One region of the Gottfriedia acidiceleris genome, then DNA from elsewhere that is predicted to be linked to it. Evidence: predicted binding sites of a transcription regulator. Region 1 holds the regulator's gene; the other holds the start of a gene.
What was found. The regulator NrdR, encoded in region 1, represses ribonucleotide reductase genes. The targets are predictions, from matches to a motif close to AACACNATATATNGTGTT.
Positions count from the first base shown of each region.

Region 2: nrdI (class Ib ribonucleoside-diphosphate reductase assembly flavoprotein NrdI) is a predicted target of NrdR. The motif match lies at 1,953-1,970, and genes of this name have one in related genera.

Region 1 is NZ_CP096034.1:980,401-984,148, forward strand. Features, by position in the region: gene MY490_RS04620 (glyceraldehyde-3-phosphate dehydrogenase) at 1-4, shown strand, start outside; gene speD (adenosylmethionine decarboxylase) at 469-855, shown strand; gene nrdR (transcriptional regulator NrdR) at 1,707-2,177, shown strand; gene MY490_RS04635 (replication initiation and membrane attachment family protein) at 2,214-3,644, shown strand; gene dnaI (primosomal protein DnaI) at 3,659-3,748, shown strand, end outside.
Region 2 is NZ_CP096034.1:3,302,990-3,306,737, forward strand. Features, by position in the region: partial or broken gene MY490_RS15760 (ribonucleotide reductase N-terminal alpha domain-containing protein) at 399-1,526, opposite strand; gene nrdI (class Ib ribonucleoside-diphosphate reductase assembly flavoprotein NrdI) at 1,513-1,872, opposite strand; gene MY490_RS15770 (hypothetical protein) at 2,232-2,426, opposite strand; gene MY490_RS15775 (spore germination protein GerW family protein) at 2,520-2,828, opposite strand; gene MY490_RS15780 (YkvS family protein) at 3,004-3,189, shown strand; gene MY490_RS15785 (DUF6254 family protein) at 3,403-3,513, opposite strand.

The sequences.
Region 1 (3,748 bases):
TTAATCATTAAAATATTGTACTTATAAAAAATTGTAAACGAATACAAAAGACTAACTAGTTTATCTGGTTAGTCTTTTTGAAGTTGTATAACACATTAAGGAGAAATGTGATTTTATGACTATACTGAGGTCTAATATGTGACTTAATATCCAATAAAGAAGTCGCACTTTACAATACATATATAACCATATATTCCCTAAAAAACCTGTACCTTTGTTTCCTTGTTAAACATGCATTTATCGCACTTCCAGACATATTTTCTTCACAATTAATTGGGTAAATAACAAAAAAATAAAATTTATCTTGCAATTCAAATTTAAAAAAAGTATACTAACTTTCGTGAACTTCTAAAAGTATAACTAATTACTTAAAGGGTTAGGACCTCTTTGGACTAACTTTCCCCCGTGGTAGTTGATCATACTTTCGCAATAGAAGTCATGACAAATTATTTTAAGGGGGAAATGAATATGGATACTATGGGTCGTCACGTCATTTCAGAATTATGGGGATGCAATACAGAAAAATTAAATGATATGAAATTTATTGAGGAGACTTTTGTTGATGCTGCGTTACGCTCTGGTGCAGAAGTTCGTGAAGTTGCTTTTCACAAGTTCGCTCCTCATGGCGTTAGTGGTGTCGTAATCATTTCAGAATCACACTTAACTATTCACAGTTTTCCTGAGCATGGTTATGCAAGCATCGATGTTTACACTTGCGGTGATAGAATTGATCCGAATGTAGCTGCAAACTTTATCGCTGAAGCTTTAGAAGCTGATACTCGCGAAAACGTTGAGTTACCAAGAGGAATGGGTCCCATTCAAGTTGATAATGTAAAAGTTGTAAATGGTAACTAAAAAGAATTGAGAGAGGTGATTTTTCATCTCTCTTTTTTGTTTTGGCTAAATTATCATACCTGAAAAATAGATTAGTTTAATACTTCTTCAAGGTTAGCGGATTAGATTATCTAAACAATCTAGCTTTTAATAGCCTTCTGGAGAATGAACTAGCATTACATAGTGAAAAATATTTCCATTAACATAAATTAATGAAATTTCGTTGAGCATGAAAAATAGGCTTTGTGACTTTTAAGAAATAAACTTTAGTTTATTTCAGAGTGTTGAAATATAAAGACGTCAATAGGGAAAACGGACTTTAAATGAACATTTAATAATGATGAATTTAGCATTTTTTGAATGATTTTTTAATGATTTTAAATGTAAATGTGTTTGAGCGATTTTATTTCCTATAATACTAGTAGTGATTTTTTTAGAAGTTAAAAATATTATGGGCTATTTTTAGGAAAACAAATTCGATTGTTTAGTTTAATAACTGTTCTATATTAATTGATCTACAATCTGATTAAAGTTAGATTAATCTAAGTAAAGGCTATTTGATTAGGGTTTATCTCAGACATTTTTTGATGAATAAGTTGATTGGAATGGAGGGATGCTCGACTCCTATGGGATTAGCGGGAAGGCTGAGACCCCGCAGGCTTGCCGAGGAGGCTCAGGTCTCGCCCCATGGAAAGCGAGCATCCTGTAATGGAAATCAACATCACTCTACTCCTTTTACGAAAATTTGATAATTAATTGACAAGGTAGTTTTTCAACAGCGTGAAATAAACTTTAGTTTATTTTGAATTTGTTATAGTATAGAGTTATAATAATACGTTTAAACAATTAAGTGTTTGGAGTGAACTATAACGATGAGATGTCCAACGTGTAACTTCAATGGGACAAGAGTACTTGATAGTAGGCCAGTAGATGAAGGTCGTTCAATTAGAAGAAGACGTGAATGTGAAGAATGTCAGCATCGTTTTACAACTTTTGAGCGAGTTGAAGATAATCCAATTTTAGTTGTAAAAAAAGAGGGAGCTCGTGAAGAATTTAGTAAAGATAAGATGTTAAGGGGACTGATTAAAGCGTGTGAAAAACGCCCTGTCTCTTTATCTCAGCTAGAAGATATTATTCATAGCATTGAAAAAGAACTGAAAAATAGTGGCACATCAGAAGTTCCGAGTGAAGTTCTAGGTGAAATGGTCATGGAGCATTTATCTAAAGTGGATGAAGTTGCATACGTACGATTTGCGTCAGTTTATCGTCAATTTAAAGATATCAATGTATTCATTGATGAATTAAAAGATTTAATTAACAAAGAGCGAGGTAAAGACGAATAATACTTCGCTCTTTTGATACAAGAAAGGAATGTTTGAATGTCTATTGATAAGCAACACTGGATGGATGTTCTACCTGCGGATCCTTATACTGTAATGGCAGCTGGGTATTTACATAATTTTCACAGGCAAGTATTGACGATGTTGTATCAACCTATAATTGGTAGTCAAGCTTTAAGTTTATATATGACGCTTTGGAGTGAATGTGAACAAACGGACCTTAATCCTAATACGTTAACACATCATTCTTTAATGCTTGGAATGAAAAGTAATTTAAAATCAATTTATGAACAAAGATTAATCCTTGAAGGAATCGGCTTACTTAAAGTTTATGAAGGATTTGAAAATAGTACAAAAAAGCTTCTATATGAGCTTCAATCTCCGCTAGATCCTCATTCTTTTTTCGAAGACCCTATCCTAAATATCTTTCTGTTTAAAACAATTGGAAAAACACAATATCAACGAACTAAAACCTTTTTTAGTAGACAGGCATTTTCGAAAGAAGGGTTTCGTGAGATTTCACGTTCATTTGATTCGGTATTCCAAGCAATTACAGTTGAGCAATTAAATGAAATTCAACAAAGTAATGATCTTTCTACGTCAAATGATCGTAGAATTTTACAAGACAATCAGCCAATTAAACTATCTGTCAAAATGGAAGAGTTTGACTATGCTTTATTTTTAGATGGATTGTCAGATTCGTTTGTTCCAAAAAGAGCATTTACTACAGAAGTAAAAGAAACAATTTTAAAACTTGCATTTTTATATGGAATAAATCCAATTCAAATGAAAACGATTGTTATGCGCTCATTAAATGAAGATAATAAAATCAATATTGAGACGCTTCGACTTGAAGCAAGAGACTGGTATCAATTCCAACATCATGAAGCTCTGCCTACGATTGTGGAAAAGGTTCAACCCATTCAGCATAGACAAATGATCAATGAGCAGCCATCAACTCAAGAAGAAAAATTAATTCATTGCTTCGAAACAATTTCTCCTCGCAGGTACCTTAAGGAGATATCGGGTGGTGCTGAACCAAGTGAAGCTGATTTGAAAATTATCGAAGAGATTATGATTGATCAAAAGCTTCTACCTGGAGTCGCAAATGTGTTAATTGACTATGTAATGATTCGTTTAGATAAAAAACTTTCTAGAAATTACGTAATTAAGATAGCAAGTCATTGGGCGAGAAAAGGTGTAACAACAGTTAAACAGGCTATGGACCTTGCCCGTAAAGAGTTTGAAGAAACTAAACAGAGTGCAACTGCTGCAAAAACTCGCACAAGTAATAGACGAAATAAAACAATTCGAACTGAGATTGTACCTGACTGGCTTCAATCGAGTGAGTCAAAAGATTCACAGACTGCACCGGCAACAATCAATAATCAAAATAATTCTTCGATAGATGAAGAACGAAAACGATTAGAAAAAGAACTAGAAATGTTTAAAAATAAAAAGAAACGTTAAATGGGAGGACGCTAATGGAACCTATTCAAAACGCATTTAGTGCATTAATGAAAAATAAACAATTCCAGGACACATTTCAAAAAATGCGACAAGAAGTCCGTAGT
Region 2 (3,748 bases), 2.3 Mb from region 1:
CATGTCACCATGCAGGATAGACTATATCATCACCTTCAGCTCAACCTGGTAAGGTGCTCTGCTTTTCCACTCGCTTTTAAGTGTACTCTACTCGCTTCTTCACTGGAGTTTTTCATCCAGCTATGCTTTCGATAGTCGTTAGGCATTTACTTATCTTAATCTTTCAGAAAGTCTCTTATAGGTAGGAAATATATTGCGATCTTGATTTGATTTCTTTAGACATTCCTAATTATTATGTTACATCTTGATAAATGAAATTAATAACACTTAATACCTATAAGACACTTACTATAATACTGTTTAAGATAAGATTTAGCACGGTAGATTACCTATTATAAGGCTTCTCCCGTTTAACAGAGTTTTCGACTAGAATTTCTCCTAGAAGGTGCTAGCTATTAACACAAATTAGACATTTTTATTTCGCCAATATCCTTTAACGCATGCTGCTGATTAGCATTACTTTTATACATCAAATATGGATAACCAGATTCTAATTGAATCGCAGCAATTTTCACTAAAAAATCACGTGCACTTAAATCTAGTTTTTTCTTTTTAACTCGCTCATTATTTATTAATTCTTCATATCTTTCATCTATATCAAAATCATCTAAATGAATTCCATATTCTTTATACACTGTATATGGTGCGAATACGTAGAATGGTTCATTTTTTTCTGCTAGTTCAAAGAATTTATTTGGAACAATTAAACCGATTGATAGTGATTGAATTCTACTCTTCTCATCGGCATTGATTTTTTTTGTATCAAGAAATTCAACTACGTCCCAGTGGAAAATATTTAAATATGATGCACCAGCACCTTTCCGTTGTCCAAGCTGGTTAGCATATGAAAATGAATCTTCTAATAGCTTCATAACAGGAACAACACCACTTGCAGCGTTATCAATTTCTTTAATTTGCTCTCCACGAGCTCTAAGTTTTGATAGATTTAATGCAACACCACCGCCGATTTTTGACAGTTGCATTGCTGTATTAATTTGAAATCCTATTGAATTTAAACTATCGTCCATTTCTAATAAGAAGCATGACACCAATTCGCCTCTTCTACTTCTTCCAGCATTTAAGAAGGTTGGAGTAGCTGGCTGATAGTTTTGTTGAATCATCATTTTTGCTAATTTCAATGCTTTTTCGATATTGCCTCTTCCTAAATATAGTGCAACGATCGCAATTCGATCTTCATATCCTTCTAAGTAATGCTTTCCATCATTTGTTTTTAATGCGTAATCTTTAAAGAATTTTGATGCGGCCATATATGATTGAAAAGTGAAACCTGCATTGAATACTAACTCATATAATTTTTCTATTTCATCAAAGGAGTAATCCATCTCAACATTATAATAGTAGTTTTCTTGAATCATATAGTTTAAGCGTTCTTTTAAAGAAGAAAACTGAATCTTTTTATCTTCAACTTCTTTTAAGAAACAAAGAAGCGCTTCTTTATCTTTTGCGAGATCAAAAAAACCATCTTTTTTAATCGTCAATTCATTATTCAGCTCAATATGTCTCAAGCTTTTCCACTCCCTCAATAAAATATTGTACATCTCGACTTGTCCCTGACAGTTCAAACTTTGATAACACTGGAACTTGATAGTCTGATGCTATTTTATCTGCACTTGCTGCAAAAGAATCTCCCCAGTTTTTATTACCACTTGCACTGACTGCTTTTAAATACTTCGAATTACTCTCCAAAAAAGTACTTACGTTTTCAGGTACGTTACCAAATCCTGTAGTATAGGTTACGAGAATATACGGTACTTCAATTTTTAGTCCATCTTTTATTTGGATTGACGGCATTCTAACTTTATTGACAAATCGCTTAACATTGCCAGTCATTGAACTGTAAACTATCACCATATTATCACCCTCGTTAATATGTAAGAATATTGAAAATACTTATATTATATACCTACATATTGTATTACCTTTTTAGAACAAACACAACATATAGGTACTGAATTTAGAAAATAAACATTTCGACAATATGTCTCGAAACAAAACAATATATGAAATTTAACAAATTATGGAGAAGAGTGCAATAAAGTGTAAAACGATTTTTTTGTCAAATGAGGTCATAACATTTTCACAAAAAAAGTACTCATTAACACCTTGCGAAATAAGAAAAAAAGCTAAAAAAACTTTTTTTTTTCGCAAACTTTTAATGAGTACACGATTAAAATAATATAATTTTGACTTTAAATTTTCATCAAAAATAGTTAACTTCTAGCTTCTTCCAAGTAAGTATAAATTACATGTCCACCGTGCTGAGCAATTCCACGAAAGTGCTTAAAGTCCTCTCGATTAACGATAATTTGTCTAAATGTTAAAAAGTCATCTTTTGTAACGCTAATTTCTGAAATCTCGCCTTTAACTAACTGATCAATCAAATAGATAAACTCATTTTGTTCCATATAATCACCCTTTATTATTTTGATCGTTTTTTGGCTACAAGAAATAAACTTCTATTCAATTCTAACATTAACAAAGAATGTACTTAATGGAAACTAAATCGTTACATCAAGAATTTTTTCTGTAACAGCTAAATTCATATTTTTATTATTTACTAAAATTACTTCACTCTTTCCATCTTTTAAAACTAAAAATGCTTTAGGAATTACTTCTACTCCTGTTCCAATACTCGCAAACTCATATGATGAATGGGCTTCGCCTAGCGCTAAAATCATTTCAAAAAATGGTACTAAAATAATTTTTTCAAAAAATAAAATCGGATCACCTATAAGCGTATTACTACTGACTAAATTTTTAATTTCATTTGAAATTTCTACTTCAAACTCTTCAAACCATTCTTTCAACAAACTAACCTCCTGAAAGTGCTACAACCATTTTTTCCTTTCAAAAGGTTTTTAAACATAATTTCTTATGAAAAAAGACAAAATTGTAAAAAAATTTAAATTTTCTCTTTACCTTTAAACCGTTTTCATGCATTATAGAAGGTGTCAAATCAAAACTTTGTTAGGAGATACGCTCATGAAAATTGCAGAAGCAGGAAATATCATTGAGTTTAAACAGGGGTTGAAAGGTAGAGTACAAAAAGTTAATAAAAATTCTGTCATTGTTGACATATCCATAATGGAAAACTTCAGAGATTTAGAAATGGAACCGCTAACAGTCGTAAACCATAAAAATTATAAAATACTAAGAACTGCCGAATAGTTTAAAAATAGTAGATTCTGCTTATATTCATATTTTAAAAGGTTCGAACTACATAGATTTCGATTCTATTAAAATTTTATTAGAATTCTTTACCAAATCAGTCTAAGGTCCCGTGTATATCACGGGACTTTTTTTTATGATTACAAATGAAAATGTGATAAGTGATATTCACGAAAAAATCTGGTACTAATCACTCTTTAGTAAAGGAGATGGCTATTTTGTTTCTTTGTCCAATTCTTTAAACGATTTTACTTTATCATGTGGCTGTTGGTTCGACTTTCTTTCATTCCAAAATCGTTCCTTTTCTTTTTTTGATTTTGTCATTTTCATACCTCCTAACATTAATCAAATTTCTTGCCGTCTTATCATTTCACAAAAAATGAAAATCTATGTTAATTATTTTTAAAAGGATTGAGCAAGAAAATGACATTAAACTTTAAAATCTTTCTCTTGAAGTTTAAAGGGAGCATCCTATGGTTTAAATGAGCATACTTCATAGAAAACGCCACGAAAAGATTGAAAATTTGGACTATACATATTTATCACTTTATCACTATCT